One region of the Streptomyces sp. NPDC048643 genome, then DNA from elsewhere that is predicted to be linked to it. Evidence: riboswitches for the same ligand, from Rfam matches in the RefSeq annotation. Region 1 holds a riboswitch; each other region holds the start of a gene.
The links. A riboswitch is a leader RNA that binds a small molecule or an ion and turns the genes downstream of it on or off. The one in region 1 is predicted to bind cyclic di-AMP.
Positions count from the first base shown of each region.

Region 2: linked by a shared signal. The riboswitch ahead of AB0C62_RS32615 (NlpC/P60 family protein) and the one ahead of AB0C62_RS21435 (M23 family metallopeptidase) in region 1 are both predicted to bind cyclic di-AMP.
Region 3: linked by a shared signal. The riboswitch ahead of AB0C62_RS31105 (LysM peptidoglycan-binding domain-containing protein) and the one ahead of AB0C62_RS21435 (M23 family metallopeptidase) in region 1 are both predicted to bind cyclic di-AMP.
Region 4: linked by a shared signal. The riboswitch ahead of AB0C62_RS21670 (NlpC/P60 family protein) and the one ahead of AB0C62_RS21435 (M23 family metallopeptidase) in region 1 are both predicted to bind cyclic di-AMP.

Region 1 covers NZ_JBEZHO010000020.1:119,843-122,018, forward strand. The annotation lists gene AB0C62_RS21430 (PP2C family protein-serine/threonine phosphatase) at 1-991, shown strand, start outside; cyclic di-AMP (ydaO/yuaA leader) riboswitch at 1,249-1,406, shown strand; gene AB0C62_RS21435 (M23 family metallopeptidase) at 1,418-2,176, shown strand, end outside.
Region 2 covers NZ_JBEZHO010000046.1:28,108-30,283, forward strand. The annotation lists gene AB0C62_RS32615 (NlpC/P60 family protein) at 1-1,299, opposite strand, end outside; cyclic di-AMP (ydaO/yuaA leader) riboswitch at 1,308-1,479, opposite strand; gene AB0C62_RS32620 (hypothetical protein) at 1,944-2,168, shown strand.
Region 3 covers NZ_JBEZHO010000041.1:58,905-61,080, forward strand. The annotation lists gene AB0C62_RS31105 (LysM peptidoglycan-binding domain-containing protein) at 183-911, opposite strand; cyclic di-AMP (ydaO/yuaA leader) riboswitch at 916-1,076, opposite strand; gene AB0C62_RS31110 (CocE/NonD family hydrolase) at 1,554-2,176, opposite strand, start outside.
Region 4 covers NZ_JBEZHO010000021.1:44,303-46,478, reverse strand. The annotation lists gene AB0C62_RS21670 (NlpC/P60 family protein) at 1-994, opposite strand, end outside; cyclic di-AMP (ydaO/yuaA leader) riboswitch at 1,002-1,173, opposite strand; gene pcrA (DNA helicase PcrA) at 1,511-2,176, shown strand, end outside.

The DNA.
Region 1 (2,176 bases):
CACGCCGGGCGAGTTCACCGCCGCACCCCTCTTCACGGCCGCGACCCTGGTCGCCGCGCCCCTCTACTCGCTGCGCGGCACCGTCCTCACCGGCGCCGCCGCCGTCGGCGCGCTGATCCTCGTGCACCTGCGCCTCGGCATCGTCCTGCGGGTCGACGCGGTCACCGAGGTCGTCACCGTCGCCACGGCGGCCGTCCTGGGCGTGCTCATCAACATCCTCGTCCGGCGCAGCGACGAGCGGCTCGCCTCCGTCCGGGAGATCGCCGAGTTCGCCCAGCGGGCCGTGCTGCCGGAACCTCAGGCACGGATCGACGGCCTCGACGTCGCCGCGCGCTACGAGGCGGCCCAGGCGGACGCGTTCATCGGCGGGGATCTTTACGCGGTGCAGGACACCCCGTACGGCGTGCGGCTGGTCGTCGGGGACGTACGCGGCAAGGGGATGACGGCGGTCGCCGCCGTCGCCGTGGTCATCGGCGCGTTCCGGGAGGCGGCGGAGCAGGAGACGACCCTGGAGGCCGTCGCGCGGCGGCTGGAGCGGGCGCTGAAGCGCGAGGGCACCCGGCGCGACAACCTCGACGCCGTCGAGGGATTCACCACCGCCGTCCTCGCGGAGATCCCGCACGACGAGGAGATCGTCCGCATCGTCAACCGGGGGCATCCGCCGCCCCTGATGCTGCATCCCGACGGCACGCTCGTCCCGCTCACCGGCGGGCCCGCCGCACTGCCCCTCGGGATGAGCGACCTGGGCAGCACACCCGACCGGGCGGTGCCGGCCCGCTTTCCGCACGGCGCGATCCTGCTGCTGCACACCGACGGGCTGTCCGAGGCGCGGGACGTGCGCGGGGAGTTCTACGATCCGGCCGCGCGGCTGGCCGGGCGGATCTTCCCGGGGCCCGACGCCCTGCTGAACACCCTCGCCGTCGAGGTCCGCAAGCACACGGGCGGCGCCCTCAGCGACGACATGGCGCTGCTCGCCGTCCGGCGCGGCTGACGGCCCTCGAAGGCCCTTCTTGATCGTTGTCACGAGGGGTGATCGAACCGTGTCCCTCCGCATAACGACTGACACACCGTCACATGAAGCCGTGTCGACGCGATGCGGCCAACTCGCCCGTTTTTCATCGCCCATGACCCCAAAGTCCTGGCCAAAAAGCGTTAACGATCAGTCTGAACAGCTTGGAATCAGGTGGCCAGGTCTATTAACGTTCGATAACGCAGCGCGGTCGTCCCAGCCGTCACAAGAGATGGCTCCGTGCGCACGCGCCGAATCCCGCAAGGGAACCGGGGAACCACCAACTTGGGGTGAATCGAGCGTCCTCCACCGTGGCAGCACGGTGGGTATACGCGCGTAGGAGACCTTCCTGCTCCGAACCCGTCAGCTAACCCGGTAGGCGAGAAGGAAGGAAAGGAGTGCGCCCACGTGGCGTCCAACCGGCCTGCTCAGCCAACCTCGTTCGCACCGAATGACACACAGTCCTTCGGCTTCGCCTACGGCAAGGACGAGGGACCCTGGGAGGAGTGGAATCCCACCGAGGATTCCGTCCGTCCCGTTCGTGGCCGGCACCGCGTGGGAAAGCAGCGCGGCGGAGGCCTCGCCCGCAGCTCCACCGTTCTCGGTGTAGGCGTCATAGCCGCCGTCGGCGCCGGTGGCATGGCCACCGCGGCGCCCGGCAAGGCGCCCGTCTCGATCTCGCTGCCCGACCTGTCCTCGGTCACCCACTCGGCCAAGGCCCTGATCAGTGACGGTGCCGAGACCCCCAAGGGCTCCACGACTCCGCTCACCGGCGCGGGACTGACCACCGCCGACACCGCCCAGGGCACCACGGACGCCGGGGAGGCGCTGCGGGCCCGCATCATGCAGCAGGCCGAGTCGCAGCAGAACCAGGTCGACAGTGCCGTCCAGGAGGCCGCCGAGACCGCCGCCGCGAAGCAGGCCGTCGCGCTCGCCACCAAGCAGCAGGACGACGCGAAGGCCAAGGCGGACGCGGTCAAGAAGAAGGCGGAGGAGGAGGCCAAGGCGAAGGCCGAGGCCGAGCGCCTGGCCAAGCTCGCCAAGAGCTACTCGCTGCCGACCTCCTCCTACACCCTGACCTCGCGCTTCGGTGAGGCCGGCGCCCTGTGGTCCTCCGGCTACCACACGGGTCTCGACTTCGCCGCGCCCACCGGCACGCTGATCAAG
Region 2 (2,176 bases), on a different contig from region 1:
CTCGTGGAAGAAGAGCAGGTCACCCGGCTGGACACCGGCCAGGGCGATCGCCGGTCCGATCCGCGCCTGGTCGGACGTGGACCGCGGGAGCAGCACACCGGCGCTGCGCCAGGCGGCCTGGGTCAGACCGGAGGGGTCGTACGAGCCGGGCCCGGACGCTCCCCACACGCACGGCCTGCCCACCTGCGCGCGGGCGAACGCGACGGCCTCGGCGGCCCGGGTGTCGTACCCGGCGACCGGCGGCGCCGCGACGGCGGCGATGCCTGAGGCGTCGAACCCGGGGTGGGGATCGGCGGACCAGGGAGCGCCGGGCGCGGGCTGGTTCACGGGGTCCGGCCACGACGGGCGCCGACTGTCGTCGACGGCCGGGGCCGTCGGCTCGGGCGCGGCGGACCACGCCTCCCGCACCGGCAGGTACTCGACGTCCGCGACCGGCAGCGGGGCACTTCGCACCTGCGGGTGCCCGGCCTCCACGGCCGGCCACGCGGCACTCGCCACCGACGAGTACGCGGCCGTCGCGGCCGGCATCGGCACGTTCTGCGCCGGCCAGTACGGGGCCGACGGGACGGCCGTCTCCGCGGCCGGCAGGTCCACGGACGGGTACGCGACCGGCGTCGCCGCGCTCTGTCGTGCGGTGTGCCGGTTCAGCAGGTCCTGTGCGGCCGCCAGTTTGCGGCGGGCGCGGTCCTTGCGGAACCGCGGGGAGGCCGCGTCCGAGGCGGGCGCGGGTTCGGACACCACCGGAAGGGGCCCGGTGGACGGGGCGCCGATGTCCGGTACCGCGAGGGCGTACGCGGCCGTCGGGCCGGCGGTCAGTTCGAGGACGGGGCGCGCGGTGAGTTCCGCGACCGGCGCCGCGGTCAGCTCCGCGACGGGACCCGCCGTCAGTTCCCGTACGGGTGCCGCCGTCAACTCGGCCACGGCGCGCGCGCCTTGGGCAGGGAGTTCCATGGGACGTCCCGCACCCCCACCGGACCGGCCGGCCTCGCGCCCCCGGTCGGGCTGCCGGTCCGCGGGCAGTACCGCCGCGACGGTGGGGCCGAGCCGTGACCGCGCACCGTCGAACCACTGGCGCATCAGGTCGCTTTGAGCGGGATCGACACCCCCGCGCTCCTCCCCGGCCGGGCGCTGGTCGGTGAGCCGTCGGGCCGCGGCGCGCCGGTCGCCCTGACGGGAGGAGAGGCCCGCCAGAGCGCGGGTGGCGTTGAAGTTGCCGGTGTCGTCCTCGGCCCGGTCGTAGAGGGATGCGAGCCGTCGGCGGACTTCTTCGCCACTGGGCTGGGTTCGTTCCGGCGCCATGGGGATGGCACTCCTTCCGTCGTCCGCCTACCGGGTTAGCTGTCGGGTTCGGGCGGACGGTTCCGGAAGGTATGCCCTACGGCCAGTGCCCCTCAAGGCGGTTGGCCGATTCACCCCAGGTTCGGTGGGTCCCCGGCTCCGGCTGCCACGAGGACGGGCCGGACTCGGCGGAGGCCGCACCGCCCGGCGAGCATTCGCCGGAGGGAGTCGGGCGGCCTGGTCGTCAACCTAGCCATCTTGTGACCCCCGTGTGAAGATCCACGTCCCAGATGTCCGATACATTTTCGTGACCTTCGTCGCATCGCCCCGCTGTGCGACGGCGGAAGCACACACCGTGCGCGAATCGGCCGTCCGGACAACCGCGTTCGGCGGTGGACCCCCTCCAGGCGTCCGCCTCCCGTCCAGTTCCCTCCACCAACTCTCCACGCCGGCCCGGGGCTTTCGGTGGCCCGAAACAGGCCGTTCGCGGTGCGAACAGAACTGGCGTTCCCTGACGGCTCGTTCGACATCGACGGCTGCCGATGGTCATGCGGTGACCGGTTCTGGCCGACCCTGACGGATGACCACCGCGGCGGCGTCGCGCCCCTACCGTCAGGACAAGGAAGGCCCGCGGAAGGCCCTGAGAGCGAGTCGAGGATCCCCACGTGCACGATGCACCGATCTATGCCCAACTGATCTCCGAACGCGGTGACATACCGACGCTCGTCCGGAGCGAAGCCCGGCGGCTGCAGCGCGACTTCGAGTGGATCCTCAGCTGGGATCCGTCCACGGGCGGCCCGCTTCCCGGGTCCGCCCCGCGCGTGACGGCCGGCTCGCGTCGTTCCTTCGCCCCCGGCCCCGATCCCGCGGACCGGCTGGACTCCGCGTAGGCCCGTCC
Region 3 (2,176 bases), on a different contig from region 1:
GCGTCCGCCGATGCCCCGGGCCGTGCCCTTCGTACTTCTGGTGGGGACCGCCCCGCACACCCGGTCCGTCACCGTCCCGCGGGCCCGGTCGTTCACCGCCGACAGGCCGGTACGTCACCACCGGCGGACCCGAGGGTGCCGCCGGCCGGTGTCGTGCGAGAGGCGCGGGTGCGCCGGTGCGATCAGTAGGCGCCGTTGACGTTGTCGATCGAGCCGTACTTGTCGGCGGCGTAGTTGCAGGCGGCCGTGATGTTGGCGACCGGGTCGTAGGGGTCCATCGACGTGCCGGCCACGTGGTAGGCCTGGAACGTGGGGTCGATGACCTGCAGGAGCCCCTTCGAGGGGGTGCCCGCGACCGCGTTGGAGTCCCAGTTGTTGATGGCCTGGGGGTTGCCGGAGGACTCGCGCATCACGTTGCGGTAGATGCCGTCGTAGCTGCCCGGAATGCCCGCCTTGCCCATGATGTCCAGGGACTGCTTGATCCAGCCGTCCAGGTTGTTGGCGTACGTGGTGGCGGACGCCTGGGTGGCGGTGGTCTTGGCGGCCGTGGTCGCCTTCGCCGGAGCCTTCAGGGTCTTCGTGCCGACGGTCAGCGTCAGGCCCGTGCGGAGGTGGGCGGGGTTGTCGCCGATGACGGCGCGGTTCGCCGCGTACAGCTTCTGCCAGCCGCCGCTCGACGGATACTTCTTCGCGATCTTGGTCAGGGTGTCGCCGGCCACCACCTTGTAGGTGACGAGCTGGACGTTCGGGACGACCGCGGTCTGGGCGGTCTTCGCGACCTGGGGGGTCGCGGCGTGGGCGCCGGTCGCGCTCATGAGCGGGAGGGCGAGGGCGAGGGCGCCCGTTCCGGCGGCGATCATTCCGCGGGTGATGAAGGTGGTTCGGGCGTGACGGTGCGTGCCTGCGGGCATGACGAAATGTCCTCTCCGACGCCTGCGAGGTGAGCTGTCGGGTTCGGGCGGGAGATGCCCGGTCGCGCTTTTGGGCGCGGCTTCACCCCAAGCCGGTCCGGTCTCCCGGATCGGCGGCTTACCTGTGGTTCCCCCGCTCCTGCCGTGCGTGGGTGGGTGGGTTGCCGGGCGACGGCAGGATTAGGCGATCCGCCCGGTGCGACGAGAACGTATGCGACTGCACATGTCGGGAACAAGGCCTGATGTGGCGGTGAAGATCGCTTTTGCCTGTTTAGGGCGAGGGTGATACGTCCGATTACGCCGGAATTGAATCCTCAACTTGCCTTTGGCAAAGGGGTTGGCAAGGAGTGGGCGAAGGGTGATCCACTGACTCCCGCGTGACCCAACTCACGCGCTCGGGGGTCACCAAGGCGGCATGCCGGGCAAGTCGGGCATTACGCCACCACTCTTCGGTGCGCGGGGAGTTCCCGGACGCCCGCCGCGTGCGGGACGGGCGGGGCGCCGGAATGCGGGGTCGGAGCGGGCGCCTGTGAAAGAGGCGGCGTGGGGGCGGAGTTGACGGCTTCCGGACGGATGCCGGACGTGCGCCGGGCGGACGCCGGGTGGGGGCGGCCGGTGAACTGCCGTCCCCGCCGGGCCTTTTCAGCCCGCGGTGCGCGGGATGCGCTTCTCCCAGGTCCGGTGGAAGACGACCTCGTCGCCGTCCCGGCAGACGACCTCGTTGGACGTGATGAAGTCCTGCGCGTCGCAGGTGATGGCCGACGTCGTCTCGACGCGGGCGTCCCAGGGCAGGTCGGGGCGGTGCAGCCGGACCGACCAGGTGGACCGGGCGCGGGCGGACAGCGGGTCCGACTCGTCGATCGTGTACGTCTCCCGCGCGTCCTCCGTGAACTCCAGACCGTCGGGATACACGTGGGTGCCGCCGTAGCGGGGGTCCACGTCGAGCCGCCAGGTGCCCGCGGCCACGTCACGCAGGACCAGGCGCTCCGGGCGGGGCTCGTCGAGCGTCACCGGGACCACCACGCCGAGTGGCTCGGCCTCCTCCGCCTCCTCGAAGGTGATGGAGGGGTCCGACTCCCGTGCCCGCACGGGGAGTTCCAGGCTGCTGCCGTCCGGGTCCAGCGTGAAACCGGCCTCGGAGCCGGGCTGCGGCCAGACCCAGGGCCAGTACGCCGAGGAGACGCTCAGGCGGATGCGGTGGCCCGGGGGGAACGCGTAGCCGATGCCGTTCAGCTCGAACTCCACGTCCTCCGTGGTGCCCGGCT
Region 4 (2,176 bases), on a different contig from region 1:
CGGCGAGGGAGACCGTCGTGCCGGCGTTCACCTGGTCGTAGGTGACACGCGGCAGGGAGACGCCGGCGGCCTTCCAGGCGGCCTGGGTCAGGCCCGAGCAGTCGTAGGAGTCCGGGCCGGTCGCGCCCCACACGTACGGCTTGCCGATCTGTGTGCGGGCGAAGGCGAGCGCCTTGCCGGCCTTCGTCGCGTACGAGGGGTCGGTGGCCGTCGAGCCGGACGAGCCCGTCGTGCCGCCCGACGGCGAGCCCTGCTCGGTGGCCTTCTCCTTGGCCGCCTTCTCCGCCGCAGCCTGCTGCCGTGCCAGCTCCGCCGCCTTGACGGCCGCCCGCTCCCGCTTCTTCTTCTCGATCGCCGCCAGCCGCGCCTTCTCCTCGGCGGTCAGCTTCGAGAGCAGGTCGCGGGCCGCGGAGAGCTTGCGCTGCACCGTCGCCTTGGACGTCTTGAGCGCGTTCTGCGAGGTGGTCAGCGACTGGAGGCTCTCGCTGGCCTCGGTGCGCTTCTTGGTCGTCGCCGCCTGCTCGGTGACGTAGTCGTCGACGGCGGCCTTCTGCCGGGTCGTCAGACGGCTCATCAACTGCGTCTGGTCGAAGTAGTCCTGCGGGTCGTCGGCGAGCAGCAGCGTCGCGGTGCCGGGTGTGGAGGCTCCCGTGCGGTACTGCGCGGCGGCGAACGAACCCAGCTCCTCGCGCGCGGAGTTGAGCTTGTCGGTGCGCTCGGCGACGTCGTCGAGGAGGGTGTCGACGCGCTTGCGCTGCTTGGTGGTCTTCTCCCGGGTGGCGTTGTACTTCTCGGTGGCCGTCTCGGCCTGGTGGTAGAGGTCGTTGACCTTCTTCTCGACCTCTTCGACGCTGGGCCTCGGCTCGGCCGAGGGCGCGGCGTTCGCCGTCTGGGAGAGCAGGGCCACCGAGGTGAGGGCCGCCGTCGCGAGGGCGGGGGTCCGTATGCCTGCCATGCGCGAACCCGTAGGACGCGACTTGCGGTGCGACGCCAAGAGAGGCGACTCCTTCCGTCATCCGCCTACCGAGTTAGCTGTCGGGTTCGGGCGGGTGGTTCCGGAAGGATTGCCCTACGGTCCTGGCCCCTCGGGGCGGTCGGACCGATTCACCCCAGGTCGGTGGGTCCCCGGCTCCGGCCGCCTGGTGGGCGGGCCGAACTCGGCGGAGGCCGCTCGGCCCGGCGACGTTCGCCGGTTGCGGTCGGGCGGCCTTCCAGCACGCTAGCCAACTCGTGTGGTCCGTGTGAAGGTTGGAGTGCGATATGCCCGATACATTTTCGTGACCTTGGCCATGTGCCCCGTCGCGGGCGCCGGGCATGAGTGGTGTGTGCCACTTTGTGAGGGTGTCCGGGGGCGGCTCCTCCCGGCACGGCGACCGTGGTGGGGACCGGTCGTACCCGCTCCGACGTGCACTTACCGTCACGAGCCGGTCACGCGCACGCGTCGCGAGTTCCCGTCGAGTCCTCGGGGTGGCCTCGGTGTGTCAGTGGGGCGGCCTAGACTCGGAGAGCGATGAGCAGCCTCTTTGACGACAGCTTCCTGGCGGACCTCAAGCCCTCCGCGGCCCACGAGGACGAGCACCCGCCGCCGCCCGAGGACGAGCACGCGCCGGAGCCGGTCGCGGACGACCTGTTCGGCGGCCGGTTCGACGTGCCGCCGAGCCGGGACGCGTACTACCGCGACGGCGCGCACCGGCCCGTCGTGGACCCGGCGGCCCTCCTCGACGGGCTGAACGAGAACCAGCGCGCGGCCGTGGTCCACTCCGGCTCCCCGCTGCTCATCGTGGCCGGCGCGGGTTCCGGCAAGACCCGCGTGCTCACCCACCGCATCGCCCACCTCCTCGGCGAGCGCCATGTGCACCCCGGCCAGATCCTCGCGATCACCTTCACGAACAAGGCCGCGGGCGAGATGAAGGAGCGCGTCGAGCAGCTCGTGGGCCCCCGGGCCAACGCGATGTGGGTGATGACCTTCCACAGCGCCTGCGTCCGCATCCTGCGCCGCGAGAGCAAGCAGCTCGGCTTCACCTCGTCCTTCTCGATCTACGACGCCGCCGACTCCAAGCGCCTGATGGCGCTCGTCTGCCGTGATCTCGATCTCGACCCCAAGCGCTTCCCGCCGAAGTCCTTCAGCGCCAAGATCTCGAACCTGAAGAACGAGCTGATCGACGAGGAGGACTTC